Regions from separate parts of the Arthrobacter sp. UYP6 genome, predicted to be linked through region 1. Evidence: riboswitches for the same ligand, from Rfam matches in the RefSeq annotation. Region 1 holds a riboswitch; each other region holds the start of a gene.

Region 1 (7,264 bases):
TTCCGGAGCTGCAGAAACGCGGGGCGTACCGGACGGAATACACGCCGGGAACGCTGCGCAACAAGCTCTTTGGTGCCGGCGACAAGCTGCCCGCCGAGCACCGCGGTGCATCCTTCCGCCTGCAGCCGGCGGCGGTTCCGGGCACGTAAGCCAGCGGCCCGGACCTTTGCGGTGCGGGTTCGGGCCGGAGGCATTGACCGCGGATGGAGCGCCTCCTTACGTTTGAAGGGTCCGCGCAGTGCCCTCCAGCGAGCAGGAGCCCGTCATGGAATCTTCACCCAGTGCCTCCGGAATGGCCCTTTCCGCCGACGGCACCCAAATCGCCTGGTCCCGGCAGGGTGACGGGCCGCCGCTGGTCATCGTGGATCCCCTGACCTCGGACCGGAAGAGCTCAGCCACCCGGGCGCTGGCTGATGTCCTGGCGGGAAACCACACCGTCTATACCTATGACCGCCGCGGGCTGGGGGAAAGCGGGCTCGGCGAGGAATACACCGCCGAATCCGACGTCGATGATCTGCTGGCCGTGGTGCAGGTGGCCGGCGGCACCGCTGACCTGTACGGCTTCGCGTCGGGGGCCTTCCTGGCGCTGCGGGCCGCCGAGGAATCTGCCGTCATCACGCGCGTCGTTGCACTGGAACCGGCACTGGCCCTGGATGAGGGCGAAGACGAGATGCTGGTGCTGCAGACGGAACTGGAAGGACTCGGCGGCGTCCGGGTCCCCGTGCTGGTCCTGGCCGGAAGCGCCAGCGGCGACGAAACCCTAGACCTTGCCCGCCGGGCCGCCGAAGCCCTGGATGAGGGAGAATTCCAGCTGGTGGAGGGCAGCGCGGCCAGTGGCCCCGACGCGGCCCTGGTGGACGCCATTGAATCTTTCCTGAGCTGAGCCGCCCGTGCGGGCGTAAGCTGGAGCCCGATTCGAAGGACTCCACCGAAGGACGGCAGATGCCACACATCAATGACCCCGCAGTCATCGAAGCGCTCCTGAAGAACCGCGGCTCCCGCTGGGCGGTGGTGGGCCTGTCCAACAATCCGCTGCGCACCGCCGTCGGCGTCTCCCGCTATATCCAGGACCACCTGGGCATGGAGATCATCCCGGTCAGCCTCAAGGGCGACGACGTGCACGGCAACAAGGGCTACCGGAGACTCGATGAGATTCCCGGCTCCATCGATGTTGTTGACTGCTTTGTGAATTCCTCCCGGGTGGGCGACATTGTTGACCAGGCCATTGCCGTGGGTGCCAAGGCAGTCTGGCTGCAGCTGGGCGTCATTGACGAGGCGGCAGCGCAGCGCGCGGCCAACGCCGGCCTGGACGTGGTCATGGACACCTGCCCCGTAATTGAGGCACCCCGCTTCGGGCTTTAATAAGCAGCGCCGCCACGGCTTCCTGCTGCCCCCGGATGACGTCACAAACGCCTATGTGACGCCATGCAGGTCACATTCCGCAATCATGAGCCGTATGAGGTCACGCCCGTTGCGCATTCGGGGCGCCGCAGCCAGCATGGAAACCGTAACCATCCAGAGCGGCTGAGAGACCTGGCTCCGTGACGCCGCAGCAACCCTTCCGCGATCCTGCGGAGCAAGGGTGCTACCGCCAGGACCGATGGAGAAGCATCCGCTTTCATCCGGTCCCTTGGAGCATGCCCCGGCGTGCGCTTCTGCGGACCGGCCGGCGGTGCGCACCTCTTCTCGGGCCTTGACCCAGGAGGAACACATGATCCGGATTGAGAATGTATCAACCGTGTTTGACACCGGCGGGCAGCAGCTGACGGCAGTGGACAACGTTTCGCTCGACATCAGGCGTGGAAGCATTCAGGGGATCATCGGGTTCTCCGGTGCCGGCAAATCCACCCTGCTGCGCAACATCAACCTGCTGGAGCGGCCCACGTCCGGCCGTGTCCTGGTGGACGGCGTGGATCTGGTGGAGCTCGGCACATCGGAACTGCGCGAGCGGCGGCATGGAATCGGCATGATCTTCCAGCATTTCAACCTGCTCAACAATCTCACCGCGGCACAAAACGTGGCGCTGTCCCTGAAGTTCGCCGGGCTCGGGAATGCCGCCGAACGCCGGCGCCGGGCGTTGGAGGCGCTGGAAATCGTTGACCTGGCGGAGAAGGCGGGCACGTATCCCGCGAAGCTCTCCGGCGGTCAGAAGCAGCGGGTCGCCATTGCCCGGGCCCTGGCCACCCGGCCCAAGGTGCTGCTCTGCGACGAGCCCACCTCCGCCGTCGACCCCCGGACCACGGCGTCGGTGCTGCAATATCTGGCGGACGTCAACGCCCGCTTCGGCATCACCATTGTGGTGGTCACCCATGAAATGAACGTCATCAAGGCCATCGCTGAGAACGTCGCGGTGATGGAGGAGGGGCGGGTGGTGGAACAGTTCGACCTTGCCGAGCTCAAACGCCCGGACTTTACCCCGTCCACCCTGATTGGCCGCTACCTGGTGTCGGATGAAATCCGGCTGGACCGGACCGCAGCCGCGGCTACCCACGCTTCCGCCGCAACCCCGGCGGTCAACAGCCGAGAAGGAGCCCTCTATGTTTGAACGCATCCTTGAGGTCTGGCCGGAGCTGCTGGCCGCGCTGGGGGAAACCGGCACCATGCTGGTGATTGCCATTCCGCTGGCCGTGCTGCTGGGTACCCCGCTGGGAGTGCTGCTGTACGCCGTCGGCCCCCACGGGCTGTCGCCCAAACCCAAGCTGCACCGGATCCTGGACACCCTGGTGAACCTGGTGCGCTCCTTTCCGTTCCTGATCCTGCTGATCGCCATCATTCCCTTCACCCGCCTGCTGGTGGGAACCACCATCGGCACGGCCGCGGTGATTGTGCCGCTGACCATCAACGCGGTTCCCTACTTTGCCCGCTTCGTGGAGCAGAACATCACCGCGCTGGGCGGCGGCGTGGTGGAGGCAGCCCGCTCCATGGGCGCCACCCGCCTGCAGATTGTCCGCGATGTGCTGCTCGTCGAGGCCCGCCCGGCCCTGATCAGCTCGGTGACCATCATGACCGTCAGCTTCATTTCCTACTCGGCCATGGCCGGGCTGGTGGGCGGCGGCGGCATTGGGGACTTCGCCATCCGCTACGGCTATTACCGCTATGAAACGGGTCTGATGGTCACGGCAATTGTGCTGATGATCCTCCTGGTCCAGGCCGTGCAGCTGAGCGGCTCCTGGATTTCCCGGCGCGCGGACAAACGCACCTGACCCACCGCTGACCCGTTCCCGACCGGCGCCGGTTGCCTTGCCGGGCCTTCACCTTCAAAGAGGACATTTTGCGCTCCACCACACCCAAAAACAGTTCAGGCGCACCCAGCCGCCGCACCCTACTCGCCTATCTCGCCGCCGCCGGGGCTGCCGCACCGGTCCTGGCCGGCTGCGGGTTCCAGACCGCCGCCGACGCCGGGGCAGGGAACCGCACCATCCGCCTCATTTCCTCGCAGGTCAAGGTTTATGAGGAGCCGGTGGTCATTGCCGGCAAGCTCCTCGCCCAGAAGGGCTGGAAGCTGGAACCGACCTTCGTCAACGACATCAACCAGCCCAACATAGCGGTGGCCAACGGGGAAGCGGAGGCCAACTGCTTCCAGCACATGGCCTATCTGGCGCAGTTCAACCGCGATAAGAACCTGGACCTGGTGCCCCTGTTCTACATCCGCAATTCCCCGGCGGTGCTGTACTCCCAGCGGCACACCTCACTTGCCGACCTGCCCGACGGCGCGACCATCAGCATCCCCGTGGACCCGGCCAACAACGGCCGTGCCCTGTTCATGCTCCGCGCCCACGGCCTGCTGGAACTGTCCGACGGCGCCAAGGTGGTTACCGCCTCGCAGCAGGACATCACCGCGAACCCGCGGAACCTGAAGTTCGTGGAGGTGGATCAGCTCTCGCTCAGCCAGACGCTGGCGGATGTGGACGCCGGCTTCATGTTCCAGTCCACCGCCATCGACGCGGGCATTCACGAACAGGCAGCCGTGGTGGCCCAGGAGCAGGAGGAAGACGAAATTCCCTACCGCTCGGTCTTTGCCGGCACCCGGGACTTTGCCGCCGGCGCGGGAGCCCGGGAACTGCGTGCCGCCATCCAAAGCCCTGAAGTCCGGGAGTTCTTCGCGGGATACCAGGACGGTTTCTTCCAGCTTCCGTGGGACGAAGACCCCCAGCCCGCCTTCGAAGCACTCAGCCAGGCCTGAGCCGAAAGGACACCATGACCACCCCCAGTTCCCGCTATCCGCAGGGCCGTCCGCGGCTGCTGCTCAACGCGTTCCTGATGAACACCACCAGCCACATCCGCGGCGGCCAATGGCGCCACCCGGAGGCCGAACAGCACCGGTTCAACGAGCTCTCGCTGTGGACCGGGCTGGCCCGGCAGCTGGAGGACGCCAAGTTCGATGCCCTCTTCTTCGCCGACGTGGTGGGCCTCTACGGAGACCACGACGGCGGCTGGGAATCGCATGTACGCCGCGGTCTGCAGGTGCCGGCCAATGACCCGGTGCTGCTGCTCGCGGCCCTCGCCGGGGCAACCAGCGAGATTGGCCTGGCGGCGACGTCGTCGGTGGTCCAATCCCACCCCTTCCAGTTTGCGCGGCAGATGTCCACGCTGGATCACCTCAGCAATGGCCGCGCCGGATGGAACATCGTGACGTCTGTCCTGGACAACGCGCACCGCAACTTCGGCTCCGACGGCCTGGCTGCCCACGGCTCGCGCTATGACTGGGCGGACGAATACGCCCAGGCGGTCTTCAAACTCTGGGAGGGCTCCTGGGATGAGGGCGCCCTGATCCAGGACAAAGCGGCCGGCGTGCACGCCGACCCGGCGAAGGTGCACAAGATCCACCACCGCGGCCAGCGCTATTCCATCGACGGCCCGCACCTGACCGCACCGTCCCCGCAGCGCACCCCGTTCCTGTTCCAGGCCGGCAGCTCCGGACGCGGCCAGCAGTTCGCCGCCGCCAACGCCGAGGCCACGTTCATCTTTGCCCCCGGTCCGGCGCACGCCGCAAAAGTGGCGGCCGGTGTGCGCAGGCACGCCGCCGACGCCGGACGCCTGCCCGGTGACATCAAGGTCTTTACCGGGCTCTCCTTTGTGGTGGGCGGGACGGAGACCGAAGCGCAACGGAAAAAAGCGGAGCTGGATGAGTATCTGGACCTGGACGCGGTGGTGGCGCACATTGGCGGCGGGCTGGGCGTGGACTTTGGCGGACTGCCGCTGGAGACCCCCGTGGGCACCATCGAGACCGAGGGCGGCCGCGGCGTGCTGGAGGCGATCATTGCCTCCACGCCCGGCCGGAACCCCACCCTGGCAGACGTTGCCCGGTACCGCACCGAGGCGCAGCAGATCACCGGCACCCCGGAACAGATCGCCGATGAGCTGGAGCGCTGGCAGGACGCCGGGGTGGACGGCATCAACATCATCAACGCCGTGCTGCCCGGCTCCTATACGGACTTCATCGACGGGGTGCTCCCCGAACTGCGCCGCCGCGGTCTGGCCCAAACCGGCTATGCGCCGGGCACCTTCCGGGAAAAGGTCTTCGGACGCAGCCCGGATTATCCCGGCCCGCTGCTGAACAGCCGCCATCCGGCCGCCCGCTTCCGCGGCGCGTACGGTGCCTCCACCGCCGCGGTTCCCACCGCCGCGGTGCCCTCCGCCGTCGTTCCCTCCGCCGCCGTCGCGGCCCGAAAGGACTGAAGAACACCATGCAGCGAAGAAATTTCCTCCGCCTGGCCCTTGCCGGGGCGGGAACCGCCGCCCTGGCGGCCGCCACCGGCTGCGGAACCGGATCGGCGGCCGCCGATGACCGGCGGATCCGCATCATCGTCACGGAATCCGCGCCCTATCAGGAGCCCACCAAAATCGCCGCCCGGCTCCTGGAAGAGCGGGGCTGGACGCTGGACGCCACCTATGTCACCGACATCATCCAACCCAATCTGGCCGTGTCCAACGGTGAATTTGATGCCAACTATTTCCAGCACGGCGCATATCTGCAGCAGTTCATTGCGGATAAGAACCTGCAACTGGACCCGCTGTTCTACGTCTACGGATCACCGGGCGGCATCTGGTCCGAGCGCTGGAACTCCCTGCAGGAACTGCCCGACGGCGCCCGGATCGCGTTGCCGGTGGATCCGGCGAACAACGGCCGCGCGTTGGTCCTGCTGCGCGATGCCGGGCTGCTGGAGCTGAAGGAGGGCGTGGGTGTCATCAAGGTGTCGCAGGAAGCGATCACCGCCAATCCCCGGAACTTCGAATTTGTGGAAGTGGACCAGCAGTCCCTGTCCAAGACCCTGCCCGATGTAGACGCCGGTTTCCTCTTTGTGCGCCTCGCCGCCGAGATTGGCCTGACCGTGGAGGGTGCGCTGGCCTTTGAAGCGGAAGCGGACCAGCTTCCGTTCCGTTGTGTGGTTGCCGGCACCGCCGATTTCGCTGCCACCGAAAAAGCCCGGGTGCTGCAGGAGGCGTACCAATCAGGGGAGGTCCGGCAGTGGTTTGCCGACTATATGGGCGGGGTGCTGCCAACGCCGTGGGACACCGACCCGCTCGATGAGCTCTCTCAATGGTGGCAGGCATGAGTGCCGGTGCAGGGGAGGCGCTGCCGGAGAATACCCCGGACACGCGGACCAGCCCGGAATCCCGCTACCAGAACCTCGCCGCTCGGTTCCGGCCGGTTTTTGCGCGCATCGCGGCGGGATCACTGGACCGTGAGCTCACCCGCACCCTGCCCTTTGAACCGGTGCAGTGGCTGAAGGATGCCGGTTTTGGCGCCGTGCGGCTGCCCGCCGGGGCCGGCGGCGACGGTGCCAGCCACGCGGAGTTCTTCCGGCTCCTGGTAGAGCTGGCTGAAGCCGATTCCAATGTGGCACACCTGCTGCGCTCCCACTTTGCCTTTGTGGAGACCATTGGCCGTGAAGATGCCGGGTTCCGAAAGCGCTGGTATGCGCGGGTGGCCGCCGGAGAAATCTTCGGCAATGCCGCCACCGAGCGCTCGGGCAACGCCCTGGGAACCACCAACACCAAGCTGCGCCCCGGGGTGGAGGGCTGGGTGCTGGACGGGGAAAAGTACTACACCACGGGCAGCATCTTTGCCGACTGGATCGCTGTCATGGCCACCACCGACGGCGTCCCCGGGCGCCAGTATGCCGTGGTTCCGGTTGACCGTGAGGGCGTGCGGATTGTGGATGACTGGGACGGCTTCGGCCAGCAGCACACCGGCACCGGCACCACGTACTTCCGGCAGGTGCACGTTCCCGCCCGGGATGTGATTCCGCGCGGTGCTGCC
Region 2 (7,264 bases), on a different contig from region 1:
GTCCCCACCTGAACGGCGGCGGCACCGGCAGCCGCTGCTGCGGCGGCGTCCGCCGGTGCGGTGATGCCTCCGGCAGCGATCAGTGGCAGGTCGCAGGCCTGCCCGATCCCGCGGAGGAGCCGGTCCAGGGAAACCTCGCCGGGAACCTTGGCGCTGTCCAGCGTTCCGCGGTGACCTCCCGCCTCGGGGCCCTGGACACACAGCACCCGGGCGCCGGCGTCGGCCGCGGCCAGGGCTTCGGCACTGTCGGTGACAGTCACGATGACGCAGATGTCCCGCCCGGCGAGTTCCGCCAGCATCTCCGGGGCCGGCAGTCCGAAGGTGAAGGACACCACCGGCACCCGTTCCTGCAGGACCAGTTCCAGTTTGGCGGGCCAGCCGTCGTCGTCGTCGGGGTCAGGCAGTCCGGGTTCCGCTGCGGTTCCCGCTGCGGTTCCCGTTGCCAGAAGGTTCCGGAAGGCCAGTGCCGCAGCCAGCTTTTCGGCGGCGGTGGTGCCGGTTGTGGCGCGGTAGGTGTTGGCGTGGTCCGGAACAAAAAGGTTCACGCCAAACGGCGCTTTGGTGAGCCTTCGAGTCCGGGCGATTTCCGCTGCCACGGCGGCGGAGCTTTTGTAGCCGGCGGCCAGGAATCCCAGTCCGCCGGTGTTGCTGACCGCCGCGGCGAGTTCGGGCGTGGACGGCCCGCCTGCCATGGGTGCGCCGACCACGGGCACGGAAAGCGACTGCAGGCTGAACATGGTGCGCCTAGAGCGTGACGGTGCCGTCGATGGAGGTGACGGTGGACCCGCCCACCCAGATCTTGCCGTCGCGGGTGAACACGCGGACCCGACCGGACCGCTGCACCGCGGTTCCCTGGGTGACCACATAGCGCTCCGGTGCCAGGGAGGCGCCGATCAGCCATTGGGCGAGGCCGGCATTGAGGCTGCCGGTCACCGGATCCTCGGTGATGCCCAGGCCGGGAACAAAGGCCCGGACCTCAAAGTCTGTTTCGGCATTCTGCGGCTGGGCGCCCATGACGCCCACGCGCAGGTTGCCCATGATGGTGGGATCCGGTTTCAGCGCCAGCACCGCAGCGGCGTCCGGCAGCAGGAGCCCGAGCCAGCCGGGTCCGTTGTCGATCCAGTTGGAGGCGAGGATCTGCGTGCGGTCCAGGTTCAGCGCCCGCAGCGCCTGGTCCAGGACCTCCTCCTCCAAGGGGCCCGAGCGCAGCAGCGGCGGCGCGGCAAAGGCGGCAATGCCCGCGTTGGCGTGCAGCGTGACGAGGCCGATCCCGCATTCCTGCACGACGACGTCGGGATAGCGGCGCTTGTTGCCGGCCTCCAGCCACGCGTGGCAGGTACCCAATGTCGGGTGCCCGGCGAACGGTATTTCTCCGCCGGGGGTGAAGATCCGCACCCGGTAGTCGGCGCCGTCACTGGTGGGAGGCAGCACGAACGTGGTTTCGGACAAATTTGTCCACCGCGCGAAGGACGCCATATCGGAATCCGAAAGTCCCTCGGCTTCCAGCACCACTGCGAGGGGATTCCCCAAATACGGCTCGCTGCCAAAAACGTCCACCTGTTTAAACCACCGCTGCTTCATGCCCAAACTCTATCCCTTAGCTATGGGGAGTTTTATGAAGCTGAGTTTTACGAAGTAAGGCAGGGGTTTGCAGGCCTGGACCCATGCCGCCTACCTTGGAAGAAGAATCAAGAGTTCCAGCCACGGGCCCTGGCCGGCTGGACGGCAACCCTCTCGCCGTAGCGGGGTGCTCCAGGTGACGATTCGGCCGCCCGGAGAAATTTCCCGGCCGCGGCAAGTACCGCGTTTGTGCCGACCCTGTTTTTGTCATCGGCCCGGCGCTTAAGGCAGAGGAAACTCAGCATGGCTCTTGTTACCGATCTTCAGCCCGCGGCCCTGCGCCGCGCCTATTCGCGTTTCCCCTCCGGTATTGCGGCGTTGTGCGCTGTGGTGGACGGGCAGCCGCAGGGAATTGTTGCCTCATCCTTTACCGTGGGCGTTTCCATGGACCCTCCCCTGGTGATGTTCGCCGTGCAAAACACCTCCCGCACCTGGCCGGTGCTGCGGCCGGCGGCCCGGATCGGAGTGTCGATCCTGGGCTCCGAACACGAAGGGATCTGCAAACAGATTGCGTCCAAGTCCGGGGACCGTTTTGCGGGCCTGAACCTGCACACCGACGAATCGGGTTCTCTTTTCCTGGACCGGGCAGCCCTGTGGCTCGAGTGCTCAGTGGAGAACGAGGTGCCCGCCGGGGACCACAGCGTTGTGCTGCTCCGCGTCCACGGTCATGCCTCGCATGACGATGCCCACGAGCCGCTGGTGTTCCACGGTTCGGCGTTCCGACACCTCAGCGTCGCGGAGTTTGCCTGACATACTCGGCTCATGACCGTCACCTTCGAATGCACCACGCGGACCGACATGCCCCGGGGGCAGTTGTTCGACCTTGCCAGGAGCATCGATGCTCATCAGGACTCCATGGCCGCTTCCCGTGAGAAAGCTGTCCGCGGAGTAACCTCGGGGCTTATTTGCCTGGGCGAAGAGGTTACGTGGCGTGCCTGGCACTTCGGCCTGCCGCTGCGGATGACCAGCCGGATCACGCAGATGCAGGCACCGGAACATTTCACCGATGAGCAGGTGCGGGGCCCCTTCCGGTTTTTCCGCCATGTCCATGAGTTTCATTCCGATGCCGCCGGGACCACAATGGTGGACCGCATTGAATTCACGGCCCCGCTCGGCGTCCTCGGCCGGGTCGCCGAGAAGCTCGTGCTGTCCCGCTATCTGCAGCGGCTCATCCAAACGCGCAACCGGCACCTCGTCGGTGCCTCTCTCTCCGGCGCGTATTCCGACGAATAGCTCCCGGCTCAGATCTCCTCCGCCAATCCCCCCATCCCTCACCCCTCACCCCCGCCCCCCGAAATGGCAGAAGGTGCACGTCCCAGCGCTGGGACGTGCACCTTCTGTCATTTCGGGGTAGGGACGTTAGGCGTCCAGACCGAGGCTGAACAGCGTGGCGAGGCTGGCCGCGTTCAGCGCCGCCATACCCGGGTTCGCCGAGGACGGAAGCCCCGTCCAGACCTGATTGGCACCCGAGTTTTTCGGATACATGCCCGCGATTCCCCGGTCACGGTAGAAGTCGAGGTAGCTCGACGTCGCGCTCTTGATGTGGCCGTCGGCCTCGCGGAGCCAAACCTGCGAACCATCAGCCGGCGAGCAGGCTGCAGCCCTTACCGGAGTGCCGGGAACCAGGCACAGATCGGGGCGTTTTTCGCTGTGAATCGCACCGCGTACGTCCATGAACCAGCGCTGGTCCGCGGTGTCGGCACACACCGTCTTGGTGGTGGGGACGGTGACCTCGAGGTTGCCGCCCAGCACCAGGCAGTGGCCGTTATACACCTGCGTCCGGCCTCCGCCGGGAAGCACCCGGGTGGGGCTCTCCACAAATCCGGCCGCGGCCAGCAGCGTCCGAAGCTCCGCCGCGGGCACCGGATCCTTTGCCGTGAGCTTGTCCTTGTTGGCCGCGATGAAGGAATCAATGGAGTAGGCGGTGAAATCCAGACTGAAGAGCATGGCGAGGCTGCCCGGCTTCAGCAGGGCCATACCGGGGTTCGAGGCGATCGAGAGGCCGGTCCAGATCTGGTTTGCTCCTGTCCCCCGCCCGTACATGCCCGCGATGCCCTGGGCGCGGTGGTAGTCGAGGTAGCTCCATGTCGCACTCTTGATGTGCCCGTCGGCCTCGGGCAGCCACACCTGTGAGCCGGCGGTCATAGAGCACGTGGCGACAGTCACCGGGGTGCCGGGGACGAGACACAGGTCGGGGCGTGCCTCGCTGTGAAGTGCGCCGCGCGCATCTCTGAACCAGCGTTGGGAGGGGGTGTCGGCACACAACGTCTTGTCACCGGGAACGGTGACACCCAGGTCGTCGCCTAGGACGAGGCAATGGCCGCCGTCGACCAGCAGCCGGCCACCGCGGGGCAGGATCTGCGTAGGTCCTTCAACCAGGCCCAGCGAGGTCATGAGCGTTGCGAGCTCGGCCGTGGCAACCGCATCCTTGGCCGTGAGCTTGTCCTGGTTGAGCTGAATGAATTCGTCAACCGAGGCGGAGGCCGCGGTTGCCGCCTGCACCTTGTCGGCGGTTTCCCGGGCTGCCGTGCTGAGCCCGCTGAGGTTGTCCTTCCAGCTCTCCAGGAGCACCGTGCCGGCCGTGTCCAGGACCGGCACGGCATCGTCCGCGACTGCCTGCAGCTTGGCTTCGAGTTCGGGCAGTTCGACGGCTCGCAGCGCCTCGTAGCCGGCCTCCTGGCCGATTTCGACGGCGGGGCGGAGGGGTTCGAGATCGGCGGCGATGGTTATCGAGTTGCCGAGTTTCGTCGTCGTGCCGTCCGTGCGGCAGAAGATCGACGCGCCAGTCGGTTTGTCCGCATCGGCGAGGTTGACGTTGAACTGCTTGACGCCATCGGAAGCGGCCAGCGCAGTCGCCTCGACACTGCCGTCCTGGAAGGTGATGTCCATCCAGCAGCGGCGGGCCGCGTCCGTCGCCGTAGTGTTCTCCTGCGGCAGGTCAAAAACGTTGCCGTAGTTGCTGCGGAAGGCGGGATAGAGCACTGTCTGTTCCGGAACCGCCGGGTTGTAGCCTCCGAGGAGGGTGAAAACAGGAACACCGACCTGTGCGGGCCTGGGCGCCGAGAAGGCGGGGTTTTTGGCTTTCGCGTCGACATACGCGCCGGCAGCGGCATCCCAGTCACGGTAACCGCTGGGATACGCAGTGTCGGGCACCAGGGTGCGGAGGGACCGCTGGGTGATCTCAGTGCTGAACCCGGTGAGATGGGTGTAGCGCGACAGGCTGCTGGAGTTGCTGCCGCCCGACATCGCGTCGCGGTGGTAGTTGTAGAGACCCTTGTAGTTCTGGGTGAAGTTGCCGGCGCTCAGATTGAAGCCCGCTGCGGTGAAGGCGGTGTTCGACGAGAGGTTGGACCGCATCCGGTCACGGTAGGCAATGTAGCCCCATCCGCTCTCGCTGTGGTGACTCGCATTGATAACCCGGGCGTCGCCCTGCTTTGACGTGTCCACCCCGGGGTAATGCCCCAGACCATAGGAGTGGCCGAGTTCGTGGCTGAGCTCGTTGCCGACCGAGTCGTACAGGGTGGCCATGCCGTTTCCGCCGCTGAGGCCGTGGGAGTGCACGCCGTTGGCATAGCTGCCGGCCGAGTGGTGGATGATTCGCTGGTTGAAGGTTCCCGGTTGCCGCTGATCCATCGGCCCGCTGGTGGTGCCGAAGTTGGCGAGGTTGATGCCGGTGCTTACCTGCGCCTTGCCAACATTTTCCCGCAGGTCGCCCGAGTAGACGTCGCCGTTGACGGCGCTCTTGTCCTCGTAGATCACTCCGGACGACACAATCACTTTGTCGAGGCGCACCGGCTCGTAGATCGCCATCGTGAGCTTGGAGACCGGGATGGTCTGGAAGTAGTCAGCACCGGATTTCTCCGGCTGGTTGAACATGTAGTGGCCCTCGGACTTCGGGGCGTCGGTGAGCATGCCCAGTTGGACGGAGTTGATGATCAGCTCCGCGGGCGCCGCGAATTCGATATTCCCGGCGGCGAGCACTCCACTGCCCGCGTCAGCCGAAAAGGTCAGCTCCAGGCCCGGCTGCATCCAGTTCCATGGCAGTTCGGAGGTCCAGGCGGTGGTGGAGTAGGCGACGTCGGCCCTGTTACCGGTGATGTCCATATCAGAGCGGGGAATGGCAGCCGGTGGCGCAAGGTCCAGCGTTCCGCGGGTCTCCCCCTTCACCGTGGCGGTGACGCTTGCACTGGTGGCGGCGGAAAGCGGCGAGAAGAGAACGAGTGCTGCCCGGTCCGTCACGAGAGACGGCATTTTCGCCGCGGCATTGCCGCTCGCGTTGATCGTATGGCTCTGGGCAAACTCCACCTGACCGGCAAGGTTGCCGGTGAGGTCGTTGCGAAGCGGGCGGTCGGCGCCCGTTGCCGTGGTGTCGTGGAAACCCGCAAGGTCAAGCGGAATCACGGCGGACCCGGCCGGTGCCCGCAGGGGCACGGGGACGCCGGAACGGATGTTGGCCGCCGCGGACGACGGGATGGAGCCGCCGGCCAGACCGAGGATAAGGGCTGCTCCGATGGACATTGCGGCAAGCCCGGGTGAATGCGGGCGTTTGCGGCGGGGGGATTGTTGGCGGTGGGGGGATTTGTGCTGCATTCTGGTTCCTCGTCGGCCCGCGTTGAATCGACGATCTGACAGATAGTCAGGTGCGGGCAAAAGTCACTCGTCGTCGCAAACATTACTTGCATTGATCTGACCGACCCTTATATGACGTAATTCTTTCCGCCCGTGAGGGCATACGCCGATTATGCTCCACAGCTGTGGGATTTAGGGTTGGAAATGCAAGTACATGCAAACCAATGACTACCTTTCTTTATCAAACCTTTACATCCCGCGCGAAAGGCACTAACGTCTTGCGGATTACTTCGGAAGGAAGTAGCCGAAATGATGAGACCGAGCAATGTCCACGATCCTTCAGGCACCGTCCGACCCGCTGGGACGCATGGCGGTTTTTGGATGCGCCGGGCAGTGGTTCTGCCCGCAATAGCCCTGGCACTGGTGCTCGCAGGATGCAGCTCCCAGGACCAGCCCGGTTCTGCCGCCCGCAGCGACTCCCCTTCACCGGCTCCGGAGAATTCGGCGCCTGCGGCCGGGACGAACGCACCCTCAAGCGGTGCTCCCGACAAAGCGGACCTTTTTCGCGCCGAAGACCCGGTAAGCGTGGAAACCTATTTCGAAACGGAACCACAGCTCCGACCGGAAAACGGGAGCGTCCTGCTTGAGGAATCCGCCGCCGGGCCCAGTACGTTCGAGTTGCCCGCCATGGAGCCAGGAACAACGTTCAAGACCTTCCTCACCTGCAGAGGCATTTAAAGTCCAATTCCTGGATGCCGAAGGTAAGCTCGTAACATCCACCGGCGGGGACCGCTGCAATAGCCCGAACCTGGCATCTTATGAATATCCGGTGAGGGCCGGGAGTATTCCTGCGACCGTGACCGTGAGCGATGTGAATTCCGCTGACTATTGGCTCGTGGTCTACAACATTACCAAACCTGAATAATCATCCCGCGTTGGATCAATAACCTGTCTGGCGATTGAACGATGAAAATCATTCCAAAAACTCTGATAGTTCTCCCCTGGATGCCGGGGCTGAATACCAGATCCAGGCGGGAGGCTGTCCTTCTGGCTGGGTCCCCGTTGGCAGTCAAGC
Region 3 (7,264 bases), on a different contig from region 1:
GCCGCGCCGATGAACAGGGCCGGACGGACTTCCTGACGGAGCTGCACGGCACCGTTAACCTGCTGCGCAACAGTACCTCCCTGGCCGTATGGGTTCCCTTCAACGAAGGATGGGGCCAGTTTGATGCCAATGCCGTTAGTGATCTGCTGCACTCACTGGATCCGACCCGCAGCATCGACCATGCCAGCGGCTGGCACGACCAGGGCGGGGGCGACCTCAAGAGCGTGCACGTCTATTTTGTTCCCTTTGCGCTCCGGAAGGGCTGGCTGCGGGACGGGCGCGCCGTCGTCCTCTCCGAATACGGCGGCTACAGCCTGCGCGTGCCGGGCCATACCTTCAACGAGAAGGAGTTCGGCTACCGGAAGTTCAAGACGCCGGAAGCGCTGCGGCAGGCGTGGATCAAACTGCACCGGCGCCAGATTGAGCCGGCGGTGGCTCAGGGCCTGGCCGCGACCGTATATACCCAGCTCACCGATGTGGAGGACGAGGTCAACGGGCTGCTCACCTACGACCGCCGCGTGGTGAAGATAGATGCTGATACGGTCCGGGAGACCAATGCCCGGTTAATCCGGGCGTCCGGTTCCTGAAGGAGCTCACGCACGCCGGCGTTTCCCGGGAAGGCCTGAACCAAGCTCACGCACGACGGCGTTTCCTGGGAAGGCCTGCCCGCAGCAGCATGCGGACCAGGCCGTCGGGGTCATGCTTTGGCTTCGTGATATCGGACCATGACCAGCGGACAAAGCCGACGCCCGTGGCCCGGATAGCGTCCTCTCGACGCTTTTCGCGGATAAGGGTTTCCCGGACCGCCGTTCCAATCTGCTGGCTAGTGCCGGAAGTATTACTGGATCCGATAGCCCCGTATTTCACGGCCCCGTCAAATTCACCGACCAGCGCGTACTCCTTCCAATAGAAGTCCGTTCTTCCTAGGAACTCTCCGCCGGCAGACCGGAATTCATGCTGGAGTTCGGGCTGCGGAAACCCGAGCAGATGCAGCACTGCACGGGAGTATGACTCGCCGGGGGATTCAGACCGGCCATCGGCGAAGGAAATTACCCTCCTGGCCCTGGTGCGTTTAGCCTCGTCGGGGAGTTTTCCGCTGAGGACCATCAGGGCGTCCCGTTCCAGAGCAGGGAATCCGCGGGCTTCATCGGGGCGCAGCATGTGGTCCATGGCAGGAACGGCACGTTCGAAGGGCAGTCGGGCGGCCATATCGAGGACAGTTTGTGCACGGGACGTTAGGGTAAGGCCGTCCTGAGTTGTCGTCGGCTCGAGCAGCGTCCGTGGAGTCCAGCAGAGATTGCCGCGGCGTCTCCCGTGCGACGAACCCGGGGCCAGCAGCAGGACTTCAGAGGTTCTGCCGATGACAGGTAAACCCCAGATGACGGCGGCGGACTGCTGGATCAGGATCCGAGGTGCGTGGCCTTGGCCCTGGTCAACGGCAGCGGAAATCGCGGCACGGTCCCGGTCCCATTTCGGCATTTTCTGCCATTGGGCGGCTCGGATGTAGACCCCGGCCCGCACCCGTACCAGTTCACCGTTCCGGCATTTCCGTGCCAGGGACCGTCTGCCGGTGCCGTCGTGGTCGGCGTCGGATGCATAAAGAAACTCGGGGTCCATGACCCAAGGGTGCACCCTTGGGCATACCGTCCCCGAGGAACGAAGGCCGACTTGTGGATAAGAACTCCTCCGAGGAATCCGCGACTGTTTTGGGCAGGGGCATCCGGTTTGGGATTCTGCTGCCGGTGCGGACCGGCAGCGATTTCCCAAAGGGTGCGCGGACGCCCAAAGTGGTAGCGGATCCGGGTGCTGCGTTGCCCAAAGGGTGCGCGGATGCCCAAAGTGGCAGGATTTGGCTTCTCTGAGGTGCAACCGAGGGAACCGCGACTGTTTTGGGCAGGGGCATCCGGTTTGGGATTCTGCTGCCGGTGCGGACCGGCAGCGATTGCCCAAAGGGTGCGCGGATGCCCAAAGCGGTAGCGGATCCGGGTCCTGCGCTGCCCAAAGGGTGCGCGGATGCCCAAAGTGGTAGCGGATCCGCGTCCCGCGCGGCGGCAAACCGGCAGCAGGATTAGATCTCGACGAGGCCCTTGGCGGTGTCGAAGGAGACGGACATGATGCCGGGGGTGCCCTTGGGGGAAATCCAGGTGACGCCCACGTTTTCCAGCGGTTCCTCGGCGGGGGTGCCCAGCCACTGGGCCACGCGGTCCGCGGAGCCGGCGATGGTCAGGGAGTTCAGCTTCACCTTGCCGGGCATGCCCGGAAGAGCGGCGGAGGGGTGCAGGGCCTCCGTTCCGTCATCCCAGCGCAGCATGTACGGCACCTGCGGATCCGCGATCAGCCCGTTGATGCCGATCTGCTGCCAGGTCAGTTCCTGGCCGTCCGGGAACTTGCGGTTGCCCGGAACGGAGAGCCGTCCGAGGCGTTCTTCGAAAGGGGAGAGGTCATCCACAGCCACGCACCAGCCCATCCAGCCGCCGCCGCACTCCGAGCGCTGGCGCACAGCCTGGCCAAAGGGCGCTTTGTCCGAGGCCGGGTGGTTCAGGGCCTCCACCACCTCAACGTACTGGTGATTGGCCAGGGGCAGGATCATGTTCCGTGTTCCGAAACGCGGGTGCACACCGCCCTTGACGAAGTCCGCTCCCAGAGCGGCAGCAATCCTCTCAGTCGTGGCCAAAAGACCGTCGGATTCACAGGCATAAGATACATGGTCCAAGCGCATGCGGCCCATTTTGGCACGTTGTGACCCACCTCTCGACTAAGGCAACCCTTAGCTGGCCACAACTTCCGTTTGACCTGCTGATTTATCTGCCGGAAGCCTGTCGCCGGGGGTCCGGATCTGCCGTACACGCGGCAGGAGCAATCCGAATCAGGCCGTCCGGCTGTCGCGGAGAACAGCGCTGCCGATCCTCGGTGAAGCCCCCGACATCCCGGGAAATGATCCGTCACAGACCTTGCAGGCGCAGGGCTTATCCGTTTTCATAGGGGGATAGGTCATGAGTGCCAGCAGATAGCCCCGGCTTGCTGGCCGGCAACCCTCCAACCGCGGTGGGGTGCCCCGGGTGAAGACCTGGCTGTACGTCAAACGGACGTACGGCAAGCGCGGACCACACATGGCTGCCGGTTATCTTTTTCCGGCTACAAGTCTCGGTGCGGTCCCTAGTTACAGGGAGCAAACAATGTCAGGAAACTGGTCGTTCGAAACCCGGCAGATCCACGCTGGACAGGAGCCCGACGCCGTCACCGGCGCCCGCGCGCTGCCCATCTATCAGACTTCATCCTTCGTCTTTCCCAGCGCCGAGTCAGCGGCCAACCGTTTTGCACTGGCCGAGCTGGCTCCGATCTACACACGCATCGGCAACCCCACCCAGGAAGCGGTGGAAAACCGGATCGCCTCCCTCGAGGGCGGGATCGGCGCACTGCTGCTCGCCTCCGGCCAGGCCGCTGAAACCTTCGCCATCCTCAACGTGGCCGAGGCGGGAGACCACATTGTGGCCAGTCCAAGTCTCTACGGCGGCACCTACAACCTGTTCAAGCACACGCTGAAGAAGTTCGGCATCACCACCACCTTTGTCCAGGATCCGGACAATCTGGAGCAGTGGCGGGCGGCGGTGCAGCCCAACACCAAGGCCTTCTTCGGCGAAGTGGTCTCCAACCCGCGCCAGGACGTGCTGGACATCGAGGGCATCAGCACGGTGGCGCGCGAGGCCGGCATTCCCCTGATCGTGGACAACACGCTCTCCACCCCGTATCTGATCCGGCCGATCGAGTGGGGCGCGGACATTGTGGTGCACTCGGCCACCAAGTATCTGGGCGGGCACGGAACTGCCATTGCCGGCGTGATTGTGGATTCGGGCAACTTCGACTTTGGCGCAGATCCGGAGAAATTCCCCGGTTTCAATACCCCCGATGAGAGCTACAACGGCCTCGTTTATGCCCGTGACCTGGGCGCCGACGGCATTCTGGGCGCCAACCTGGCCTACATCCTCAAAGCCCGCGTGCAGCTGCTGCGCGACCTCGGGTCGTCCGTGTCGCCGTTCAATGCGTTCCTGATTGCCCAGGGTCTGGAAACCCTGAGCCTGCGCGTGGAACGGCACGTGAGCAACGCCGTCGCGGTGGCCAATTGGCTGGAAGGGCACGACGACGTCGTCTCCGTCGCCTACGCGGGGCTGGAGTCCAGCCCGTGGTTTGAGCGCGGGCGCAAGTACGGGCCGCGCGGAACCGGCGCCATTGTCTCCTTTGAGATCGCCGGCGGCGTCGACGCCGGCAAGGCCTTCGTGGATGCCCTGGACCTGCACTCGCATGTGGCGAATGTGGGCGACGTGCGTTCCCTGGTCATTCATCCGGCGTCGACCACGCACAGCCAGCTGGGCGCGGAGGCGCAGGCGGCGGCCGGCGTCAGCCCCGGGCTGGTCCGGCTCTCCGTGGGCATCGAGCACATCGACGACATTATTGCGGACCTCGACGCCGGTTTCCGGGCCGCCAAGGGAGCGTAAGGCACAGCGTGAGACTTCCTTCTACCGCAAAGACTGCAGTGACAGCCTCCACTCCCGGCCGCACCGTGCCGCAGCACTCCGTTCCTGTCCGGGACGGGGTGCTGCGGCACGCCCGCATCGGCAGCCTCGACCTGGAAACCGGCGGGCATCTGCCGGCCGTGTCCCTTGCCTACGAGACCTGGGGAAGCCTGAACGCGGATGCCACCAACGCCGTGCTGGTGGCCCATGCGCTCACCGGCAGCACCCACGTGGCCCGGGGCAGCAGCGGGGAGGACGGCTGGTGGGATGCCCTGGTGGGACCGGGCAAAACGGTGGACACGGACCGTTTTTTTGTGGTCTCGATCAATATGCTCGGCGGCTGCTACGGATCCACCGGACCCTCCTCAGTCGATCCGCAGGGTCTTCCCTGGGGCTCCCGTTTTCCGTTTGTCACCGTCCGGGACTCGGTCCGCGCCGAGGCGCGCCTGGCCGACCAGCTGGGAATCCGGACCTGGCACACCGTGCTGGGCGGCTCGCTGGGCGGTGCACGCGCCTTGGAATGGGCCGCCACCGAGCCGGGAAGGGTGCAGCGGTGCGCCGTGATCGCCTGCACCGCTGCCAGCTCCGCGGAGCAGATCGCCTTTGGCCAGGCCCAACTGGAAGCCATCCGGCTGGATCCGGACTTCAACGGCGGTGACTACTACAACGGCAGGGCACCGGTGGCCGGACTTGGCCTGGCCCGCCGGATCGCCCATATTACCTACCGGTCCGAAGCCGAGCTGGAGTACCGCTTTAAAAATGACCCGCAGGTGCAGGAGGATCCGTTGGGATCTGCGTTGTCGGCCGCGCGCGGTCGCTACGCAGTGGAGAGCTACCTGGACCACCAGGCCCACAAGCTCGCCGGCCGATTCGACGCGAACAGCTACCTGCTGCTGACCGGGGCACTGATGAGCCACGACGTGGCCCGCGGCCGCGGAACGGTGCGGCAGGCACTGGCGGAGACCGGGACGGAATTCCTCATTGCCGCTGTGGATTCGGACCGGCTCTATTTCCCCCGGCAGTCCTACGATCTGGCGGCGGCGCTGCCCCACAAGACCGACGTGCACATGATCAGCGCGCCGATCGGCCATGACGGGTTCCTCACAGATGTGGAACAGATTGGCGTTCCGCTGCGGGAACGGTTCTTCGGTTCGGCCTAGCCAGGGACGGCCGCCATACCCTTGCGCAGGCTGCGTGAACATGGCAGAAACAAACGCATGGGTGATTCTATTCGCGTGGCGGCGCAGGCACAGTGTTCCCCGGAACAGCTCTGGCACGCGCTGGTGGACAACCGTGCGGCGTGGTGGCCGGAAATGGAATTCACCGCCAGCCCGGGGTCGCCGCTGGCGGAACGGGCGGCCGACGACGACGGCGGGCAGCGTGCCTCGGGCACCGTGTTGGCGGTGGCGCGGGACCGGCTGCTGTCTTTCCGGTGGACCATGCCCCACTGGAACGCGCACACGGTGGTGAGCTTCCAGCTCGCCGCCGCGACGGGTCCGGACCCGGAAACGGACTACACCGACGTCGTCGTCACCGAAAGCGGGCTGGGCGGTCTGGCGGTGGGAGCCGACGTGGCCCGCACTCACACAGAGGATTGGGCCGACCACTTGGCGAACCTGATCAGGCTGGCCGAAAACGCCCCTGCCGGCTGACCGTCCTGCGTGAGGCCGATGCTAGCCTTGCGCCATGACATCCGATGAGGGCCCCCCGCCGCCGGCAGCGACTGCGGGCGGTTCCCGCCGCCTGCTGCAACTCTTGGTGCCGATCGCCGGTGCGGTGCTGCTGATCGCTGGAATCGTACTCCTGGTGCGTGGTGCCGGGGCAGGAACCGTGAACTTCGGCTTTGTGGGCTACATTACGGTGACGGAGGAGGACGGGGTTTTCGACGGGCTGGTGCTTGTCAGCCGCAGCATGCAGGCGGGTGCAGTGCTGGTGCTGGCAGGTGCCGTTGTGCTCGCGTTTTGGGTCGGCCTGCAAGCCGGCCACCGCCGTCGTCCGCCGGTACCGCCGGCTTCCGCGGCGTCGGGCGGCGACGCGCAACCCGGCTAAGCGGTTTGTCGAGAAAACCCGCTGGAGGAATCTAGTCGCCGGAGCCCGGGGGCATGCCGGGCCCGCCGAACATCGGTCCGGCGTCGGGACGCTTGGCCGCAATGCCGTCGCCTGAGGACCGGTGCCGCACCCGGCGCACCACCCACGGCATGAAGTATTCCCGGGCCCAGGACAAATCCTCGGTGCGGGCGGTCCGCCAGTTCTTGGCCGGCATGGGCTTGGGCTCCAGCGGCTCCAACGTGTGCGGAACGGCGAGGGTTTCCAGCACCATCGCCGCAATGGTGTGATGGCCCAGCGGAGAGAAGTGCAGCCGGTCCGGCGCCCACATCTCCCGGTTGCTCAGCCGGCGCAGCGCCCACATGTCGGCGATGACGGCGTCGTGCCGGGTGGCAACGGTCCTGAGGTTCTCGTTGTAAACGGCTACCTTGCCGCGGACACTGCCGATCACCGGCGTGGTGCCAAGATCCGGTCCGGTGAAGAGCACCACAGTGGCGCCGGCTTCGGAGAGCCGGGCAACCGCAGCGTCCATCTTTTCGGCCAGCTTATCGGGGTCCCCGCCCGGGCGGATCACGTCATTTCCGCCGGCACAGATGGTCACCAGATCCGGATGCAGTTCCAAAGCCGGCTCCAGCTGTTCGTCGATGATCTGGTTCAGCAGCCGCCCCCGGATGGCGAGATTGGCGTAGGCAAAGTCCTCACGGCTG
Region 4 (7,264 bases), on a different contig from region 1:
TCCAGCCACAGCAACGCCGTCTCGCCGGGCCGGACCGCGGCCCGTATGGACGCGGAACTGGTGATGTCCACGGCCGTGTGGGACACGCCCCACGGGCCCAGCAGCTGGCTGATCAGCCGGTTGGTGCCGCCGTACCCGTCTCCGCCCAGGACTATATGGTCCCCGGGACGGAGCAGCGCGCGGAGCAGGGCGTCTTCGGCGGCCAGCCCGGAGGCGAAGGCAAATCCGGCGTCGCCGTGTTCCAACGCGGCAAGCTGGACTTCAAAGCCGTTGCGGGTGGGGTTGGAGCCGCGGCTGTATTCATGCCCGGCGCGCAGCACGTTGATGCCGTCCTGCTTAAAGGTGGACGTTTGGTAGATCGGCGGGATCACCGCTCCCGTCAGGGGGTCCGGCTCCTGGCCGGCGTGGACGGCAGTGGTATTGAAGCCGGCTCCGCGGAGGCTCTCGGATGCCATGTCAGCGGCTCGCTTTCTGGAGGTGGGCGGAAGGATCCGGTACGGCCGAATGCTGCGGTGCCAGCGCCTGGTTCAGATCCGCAATCAGGTCCGCCGCCGATTCCAGCCCGATCGAGAGCCGGATGGTGGTGTCCCGGATCCCGGCGTCGGCCCGCTGCTGCGGGGACAACCGGCAATGCGTCATGGCCGCCGGGTGCGCCACCAGGGATCGGGTATCCCCAACGTTGGCCACCAGCTTGAACAGGGTCAGCCGGTCGATGAAGGCGCCCACGTCCGCCGGATCCGCGGCGAGGTCGAAGGAGAGCACGCTTCCGGTGCCGCGCGGAAAGTCGCGGGCGGCGAGCTGTGCCTGCGGATGCCCCGGAACGGAGGGGTGGTGGACGGCGGCGACGGCGGGGTGGGCGGCCAGGAATCGGACCACGTCCCGGGTGTTCTCCGCGTGCCGGGCCACCCGGATGTCCAGGGTCTCCAGCCCCTGCAGGATCTGCGCCGCATTAAACGGGGAGAGCGAGGGGCCCAGATCATGCAGATATTTGCTGCGGGCCAGGGCCAGATACGCGCCGTGGCCGTGCCGCTCCCAGAGTGTGTCGCCGCCGTAGCGCTGTTTGGGCCGGGTGAGCTGCGGCCACTTGTCCGGGTAGGCGGAGAAGTCAAAGCGGCCGCCGTCCACCACCACGCCGGCCAGGGAGGTGCCGTGCCCGCCCAGGAACTTGGTGGCCGAATGGACCACTATGTCAGCGCCGAGTTCCAGTGGGCGGCACAGCACCGGTGTGGCCAGGGTGTTATCCACCACCAGGGGCACCCCGACGCCGCGGGCCAGCCCGGCCAGGGCGGGCAGGTCATGCAGGTGCCCCAGCGGGTTTCCGATGGTTTCGGTGAAGAAGGCCCGGGTTTCCGGGCGCACCGCGGCGGCCCAGGCGCCGACGTCGTCCGGATCCGCGAAGGTGACCTCAATGCCAAAGTCCGCAAAGGTGTCAGTGAGCAGGTCCACCGTTCCGCCGTACAGCCTGGAGGACGCCACCAGATGCTGGCCGCCGCGCACCAGAGCCAGCAGGGCCACGGCGACGGCGGACTGGCCGGTGGCGGTGGCCAGGGCGGCCACGCCTCCCTCCAGGGCTGCCACCCTGCGCTCCAGCACGGCAACGGTGGGATTTCCGGTTCGGGAGTAGGTGAAACCCGTTTCCTTCAGGGCGAACATCCGGCGCGCCGATTCGTAGTCCGGGAACTCGTACGCGGCGCTTTGATAAAGGGGAACGGCAACCGTCCGGAACGGTGCCTGGGGCTCGTAGCCGGCGTGGATCTGTGCGGTGGCAATGCCGCTGTGCTCGGAGATGGTCATGGCAGCTGCGTCCTTTGCTACGCGTTGACGGCCAGCGCGGCACGGGCGGCCTCGGTGGCTGCCACCACGTGGCGCAGTGATTGGACGGTTTCCTCGTAGCCGCGGGTCTTGAGCCCGCAGTCCGGGTTGATCCACAGCTGGGATACCGGGATGCCGGTAAGAGCCGTGTTGATCAGCGCAGCGATTTCCGCCTGCGACGGTACCCGGGGGGAGTGGATGTCATAAACCCCGGGGCCGATTCCGCGCCGGAAGCCGAACCCGGCCAGGTCCGCCACCACTTCCAGGCGGGAGCGTGCGGCCTCGATGCTGGTCACGTCCGCATCCAGTCCGTCGATCGCCCCGATGATCTCGCCGAACTCCGAATAACACAGGTGGGTGTGGATCTGGGTCCGGTCCTGCACCCCGGAGGTGGCAAGCCGGAAGGAGCGCACCGACCAGTTCAGGTAGGCGGCCTGATCATTGCTGCGCAGCGGCAGCAGTTCGCGCAGCGCCGGCTCATCCACCTGGATGATTCCGGTGCCGGCCGCTTCCAGATCAGCTATTTCATCCCGCAGGGCCAAGGCCACCTGCTGCGCGGTGTCTCCCAGCGGCTGGTCATCGCGGACAAAGGACCAGGCCAGGATGGTGACCGGACCGGTGAGCATGCCCTTGAGTGGACGGTCCGTCAGCGACTGCGCGTAGATGGTCCAGGGAACGGTGATGGCGGCCGGGCGGACCACGTCTCCCCAGAGGATGGACGGGCGGGTGCACCGTGATCCGTAAGACTGGACCCAGCCCTGCGACGTGGCGGCGAAGCCGTCCAGGTGTTCGGCGAAATACTGGACCATGTCGTTGCGCTCGGGTTCGCCGTGCACCAGGACGTCCAGGCCCAGCTCCTCCTGCAGGGTCACCACGCGGGCAATTTCATCCTTCAGGAACTGTTCGTAGTCCGCGTCGCTGATGCTTCCGCTGCGGACGGCGGCACGGGCACGGCGCACCTCGCCGGTCTGCGGGAAGGAGCCGATGGTGGTGGTGGGAAGGACGGGCAGCTGCAGGTGTTCCTGCTGCAGGGCGGCGCGCCGATCCGCCGGGCCGCGGACAAAATCATCCTCGGCCAGGCCCTGGAGGCGGGTGCGCACGGAGGGCACCACCACGCCGTGGAACGTTGAACGTTCGCGCAGGGCATCCTCGGCCTCCTTGAGCTCGGCGGCGACCGCGGACCGTCCGCCGGCCAGGCCGCGGGCCAGCACGACCACTTCGGAGACCTTCTGGTCAGCGAAGGCCAGCCACTGCGGCAGGTGCGCCGGCAGCGCATCTTCGGCGCCGACGTCGTGCGGCACATGCTGCAGCGAGGTGGCCGTACCCACCGACACAGCGGTTCCGGACCGGGCCTGCAGCTCCTGCAGCACCTCCAGCGACGCGGAGAGGCTGTTGCGCCACACGTTGCGGCCATCCACAATCCCGGCGAGGAATGTAGTGCTGCCCAAATCGGCCAGCACCGAGGCGGACGGGAGCCGGCCGCGGATCAGGTCAGCATGCACCGCTTCCACGCCGGCCGCGGCCAGCACGGCCAGGGCTTCGCCGGGAGCCTCCGGATTTCCGGCGGTTCCGTAGCCGGTGGTGACCAGCAGGGCAGGCCGGCCGTTGCCGCGGTTCCCGCCGTTCTCTCCGTCTCCGCCCGGGGTGGCCCGCGGAGCGTCGGCCAGTTTCCGGTAGACCCGTTCCACCAACCCGCCCGGGGCTGCCAGCGCGCCGCCCCTGTCCGTGACCAGGCCCGGCTCGTCCAGCTGCACCCAGTCGGCGCCGGCGTCGCCCAGCTGCGTGAGGATGCCGGCGTAGGCGGCAACGGCGTCGTCGATCCGGTCCAGCGGATCAAAACCCTCGGGCGCGTGGTCCTCGGCCTTGGCCAGCAGCAGGTACGTCACCGGTCCCACCAGGACCGGGCGGAGCACCGCACCGTTTTCCCGGTGCCGGCGGATGGTGTCCGCGAGCTGATGCGCGACAGCGGTAAAGGGGGTTTCCGGACCGATTTCCGGTACCAGGTAGTGGTAGTTGGTGTCGAACCATTTGGTCAGTTCCAGCGGCGGGCGTTCACCGTGGCCGCGGGCGAGGATGAAGGAGGCGGCCGTGCCCACGCTGCCGTCGGCGTCGGCCAGGTCCGCGAACCGGGCCGGCAGGGCACCTAGCGCCGCGGTGGTGTCCAGGACCTGGTCGTAGAGCGCAAAGTCAGCGGGGATGGAGGAATCGGCGGCGTTCAGGCCGAGTTCCACGAGGCGGCTGACTGTCCGGTCCTGGAGTTTCCGGGCGTCCGCGAGGAGCTGCTGTTCACTGATCGCGCCGCTCCAGTGGGCGTCGAGGGCCTTCTTGAGTTCACGGTGGGGGCCGATCCGCGGGTAGCCGAGGATGGTGGCGGCGGGGAAGGTGCTGGGGTTGGTCATGATGTCTCCTGGTATTTGGGGTTGAGCGGGGTCGGTTAAAGGGAGAGCGGGCAGGGCCTCAGGCGGAGATGGCGGGGTGCGGTACGGGCGGCAGCGCACGCGATGCCGGAAGGTTGAGGGCTTCCACGATTTCCACGCAGGCGCGCGCTTCGTTGAACGTGTACAGGTGCAGGCCCGGCGCTCCGGCGTCGAACGCGGCCCGGGCCAGCGCCACGGCGGCGTCGACTCCGATCCGGCGGCGTTCGGCGTCGGAGCCTGCGATTTCCAGCCGGTGCAGCAGGGCGGGGTCCGGATGGACACCGGTCATCAGGGCTAACCGCTGCAGCCGGTTCTGGCTGGACATGGGGATGATCCCGGGAATGATCGGGATGGTGACTCCCGCTGCCCGCGCGGCGGTCACCAGCTGCACGTAATCGGCGGGGTTGAAATACACCTGGCTGATCGCGAAGTTGGCGCCGGAGCGCTCCTTGGAGACGAGCACCTCAATGTCATGCTGGAAGGACGGCGATTCCGGATGCCGGTTGGGATAGGCAGCCACTCCCACGGCCATCCGGCCGCCGGCCAGAGCTGCTGAATGCTGGTCCTCGATCTCCCTGATCAGTTCCACCAGGTACCGGGCGAACGGCAGCTCGCCCCGAAACGCGCCGGGGTCTGCGGGCAGATCACCGCGCATGGCCAGCACGCCGCGGACGCCCAGGCCCACCAGCAGGTTCACCAGCCGGTACAGGCTCTCCCGGGTTTCACCCACACAGGTCAGATGTCCCAGCGGCCGCAGCCGGGTGGCGTGCACCAGATGCTCAAGCAGGCGGACGGACGCCTGGCGCCGTTCCGGGGTGCCGCTGTACGTCACCGAAACGTAGTCCGGATGTGTGCCGGCCAGCTCGTCGATCACCTGCAGCACGGCCTTTTCGGTCCGGGCGTTTGTGGGCGGATACAGCTCGTAGGACAGCGCCGGCGGGACGGCGGTATGCGCTGCTGGGGTCATTGTGGCTCCTCGGTGGGTGCCGAGGGAGTGCCACCAGCGCTGCTGAACAATCCAGCTGGCCGCGCAGGGGGCAGGTTATTGCGCTGACGGGTGTCACAGGCAAGTCTCCATCGGTCCTGGCGGTAGCACCGTTCATTTCAGCCTCCTGTGGAGGGAAACGATGGTTGCTGCGGCGTCAACGAGCCAGATCTCTCAGCCGCTCTGGATGGGTGGTGGGACCAATCTAGACGCGGCGGCAGTTGGGTGCAATGCCCGTACCGGTTGCGTCAAAGTGTTGCTTCATATCACTCGTTGCCGCGTCATGAAGTGAAACACGAGTCATATAGCGTCATGGACGCCATGTGGCGGCGGCGCCGCCACCGAATGCCCAGGTGACCAAGTGGGTGTGCGCACTTTCCTTCGATAATGATGAAATCGCGTCATATCTTTGGCCGGGGTGACAACCATCGAGCTTCCCCACGAGCAGATGAGGGAGCTCGCCATTCGACTGCTTTGAACCAGGACCAAGAGGGGGAGTAGCTGGTCAACAGGCCCGCCATTATTCGGTCCTCAATTAGGCCGGTATGACGCCGGACGAATAGCTCTAGTGCTGCCCGTACACGTTTTGGTAGCGGTTATACAGGGAATCGATCTGCTCCTGCCCGATCTGCAGCGGTGCCCCGAGCTGCCGGGAGATATGCACCGTACGGGCCACTTCCTCGCATAGCACGGCAGCCTTGACCGCAGCACGCGCATCGCGGCCCACCGTGAACGGGCCGTGGTTCTGCATCAGCACGGCGGGGGAGCGGGAGTCGGACAGGGTCTGCACAATGCCCTGCCCAATCGAATCGTCGCCGATCAGCGCAAACGGACCAACCGGAATGTCGCCGCCGAATTCGTCCGCCATCATGGTCAGGACGCAGGGAATGGCTTCCCCGCGGGCAGCCCACGCGCTGGCATAGGTGGAATGGGTGTGCACCACGCCGCCGATGTGGTCCATGTGCCGGTACACATAGGCATGGGCGGCGGTGTCCGACGACGGCGCGAATGAGCCTTCCACCAGCGTCCCGAACAGGTCGGTCACCACCATGTTCTCCGCGGTCAGGTCCGCGTAGGCGACGCCGGAGGGCTTGATCACCATCAGGTCCGCGCCGGGCACTCGGGCGGAGACGTTGCCGGCCGTCCATGCCACCAGCTCGTTGGCGGTCAGCTCCCCGTGCAGGGCCGCCACCTCCGCCTTGAGCCGGTCGACGTCGTCCCGCAGGTGTGCGGGAATGCAGGCCGCGGACGCTGACCCGGGCGCGGCACCGGGAGTGGAAACGTGCTGTGTCATGACGAAACTCCAATCGGGGAAATGGTGCGGCCGGCAACGGCGGAGCGGCGCATGGCCTTCAGCCGGTGCATCACGTTGTTGCCGCCGCGGCCAAAGTAATCGTGCAGGGTACGGTATTCCTCAAAGAGCTGCTGGTAGGCGCGGGCGCGCTCCGGGTCCGGCAGGTACGCATCACGGACCACGTTGCCCATGGCCTCCGCCGCGGTGCGGATGTCCGGATAGGCGCCGGCGGCCACCGCGGCGTGGATGGCCGAGCCCAGCGCCGGACCTTGGCCTGAGCCGATGACGGAAATGGGCATGTTCAGCACATCGCAGTAGATCTGCATCAGGAGCCGGTTCTTCAGCAGACCGCCGGCGACGGTGAGCTCGCGGACCGGAACGCCGCTGTCCCTAAAGGCCTCCACAATCACACGGGTGCCAAAAGCGGTGGCTTCCAGCAGTGCCCGGTACATGTCCTCCGGCTTGGTGGCCAGCGTCTGCCCCACAAACACGCCGGACAGCTCATGGTCCACCAGTACGGAACGGTTGCCGCTGTGCCAGTCCAGGGCCAGCAGCCCGTGCTCGCCGATGGCCTGCCGCGCGGCCAGCTCGGTGAGATATTCATGCACGCCAATGCCGCGGCCGGCGGCCGCGGCGACGTACGACGGCGGCACACAGGTGCGCACAAACCAGCCGAAGATGTCCCCGACGCCGCTCTGGCCGGCTTCGTAGCCCCAGAGTCCCTCCACAATGCCGCCGTCCACCGCGCCGCACATG

What was found. Region 1 has a riboswitch for S-adenosylmethionine ahead of ABIB35_RS11125 (methionine ABC transporter ATP-binding protein). Riboswitches for the same ligand answer to the same signal wherever they lie in the genome.
Region 2: it holds a riboswitch for S-adenosylmethionine, as region 1 does, so the genes downstream of both, ABIB35_RS03405 (flavin reductase family protein) here and ABIB35_RS11125 (methionine ABC transporter ATP-binding protein) in region 1, are expected to answer to the same signal.
Region 3: it holds a riboswitch for S-adenosylmethionine, as region 1 does, so the genes downstream of both, ABIB35_RS15605 (bifunctional o-acetylhomoserine/o-acetylserine sulfhydrylase) here and ABIB35_RS11125 (methionine ABC transporter ATP-binding protein) in region 1, are expected to answer to the same signal.
Region 4: it holds a riboswitch for S-adenosylmethionine, as region 1 does, so the genes downstream of both, ABIB35_RS08620 (methylenetetrahydrofolate reductase) here and ABIB35_RS11125 (methionine ABC transporter ATP-binding protein) in region 1, are expected to answer to the same signal.

The regions. Positions count from the first base shown of each region.
Region 1 is NZ_JBEPPM010000011.1:106,866-114,129, forward strand. It holds gene ABIB35_RS11110 (LLM class flavin-dependent oxidoreductase) at 1-149, shown strand, start outside; gene ABIB35_RS11115 (alpha/beta fold hydrolase) at 266-883, shown strand; gene ABIB35_RS11120 (CoA-binding protein) at 943-1,362, shown strand; SAM riboswitch class I at 1,509-1,607, shown strand; gene ABIB35_RS11125 (methionine ABC transporter ATP-binding protein) at 1,712-2,545, shown strand; gene ABIB35_RS11130 (methionine ABC transporter permease) at 2,538-3,203, shown strand; gene ABIB35_RS11135 (MetQ/NlpA family ABC transporter substrate-binding protein) at 3,272-4,183, shown strand; gene ABIB35_RS11140 (NtaA/DmoA family FMN-dependent monooxygenase) at 4,198-5,679, shown strand; gene ABIB35_RS11145 (MetQ/NlpA family ABC transporter substrate-binding protein) at 5,688-6,557, shown strand; gene ABIB35_RS11150 (acyl-CoA dehydrogenase family protein) at 6,554-7,264, shown strand, end outside.
Region 2 is NZ_JBEPPM010000003.1:72,051-79,314, reverse strand. It holds gene ABIB35_RS03415 (nitronate monooxygenase) at 1-737, opposite strand, end outside; gene ABIB35_RS03410 (PhzF family phenazine biosynthesis protein) at 745-1,581, opposite strand; SAM riboswitch class IV at 1,687-1,807, shown strand; gene ABIB35_RS03405 (flavin reductase family protein) at 1,864-2,370, shown strand; gene ABIB35_RS03400 (SRPBCC family protein) at 2,383-2,853, shown strand; gene ABIB35_RS03395 (M66 family metalloprotease) at 2,980-6,210, opposite strand.
Region 3 is NZ_JBEPPM010000020.1:31,576-38,839, reverse strand. It holds gene ABIB35_RS18780 (glycoside hydrolase family 2 protein) at 1-587, shown strand, start outside; gene ABIB35_RS15615 (hypothetical protein) at 634-1,617, opposite strand; gene ABIB35_RS15610 (VOC family protein) at 2,069-2,719, opposite strand; SAM riboswitch class IV at 2,990-3,106, shown strand; gene ABIB35_RS15605 (bifunctional o-acetylhomoserine/o-acetylserine sulfhydrylase) at 3,177-4,493, shown strand; gene metX (homoserine O-acetyltransferase MetX) at 4,532-5,671, shown strand; gene ABIB35_RS15595 (SRPBCC family protein) at 5,729-6,163, shown strand; gene ABIB35_RS15590 (hypothetical protein) at 6,198-6,560, shown strand; gene ABIB35_RS15585 (SGNH/GDSL hydrolase family protein) at 6,592-7,264, opposite strand, start outside.
Region 4 is NZ_JBEPPM010000008.1:81,408-88,671, forward strand. It holds gene ABIB35_RS08605 (cystathionine gamma-synthase) at 1-455, opposite strand, end outside; gene ABIB35_RS08610 (O-acetylhomoserine aminocarboxypropyltransferase/cysteine synthase family protein) at 457-1,794, opposite strand; gene metE (5-methyltetrahydropteroyltriglutamate--homocysteine S-methyltransferase) at 1,812-4,211, opposite strand; gene ABIB35_RS08620 (methylenetetrahydrofolate reductase) at 4,270-5,196, opposite strand; SAM riboswitch class I at 5,301-5,408, opposite strand; gene ABIB35_RS08625 (L-ribulose-5-phosphate 4-epimerase) at 5,780-6,508, opposite strand; gene araB (ribulokinase) at 6,505-7,264, opposite strand, start outside.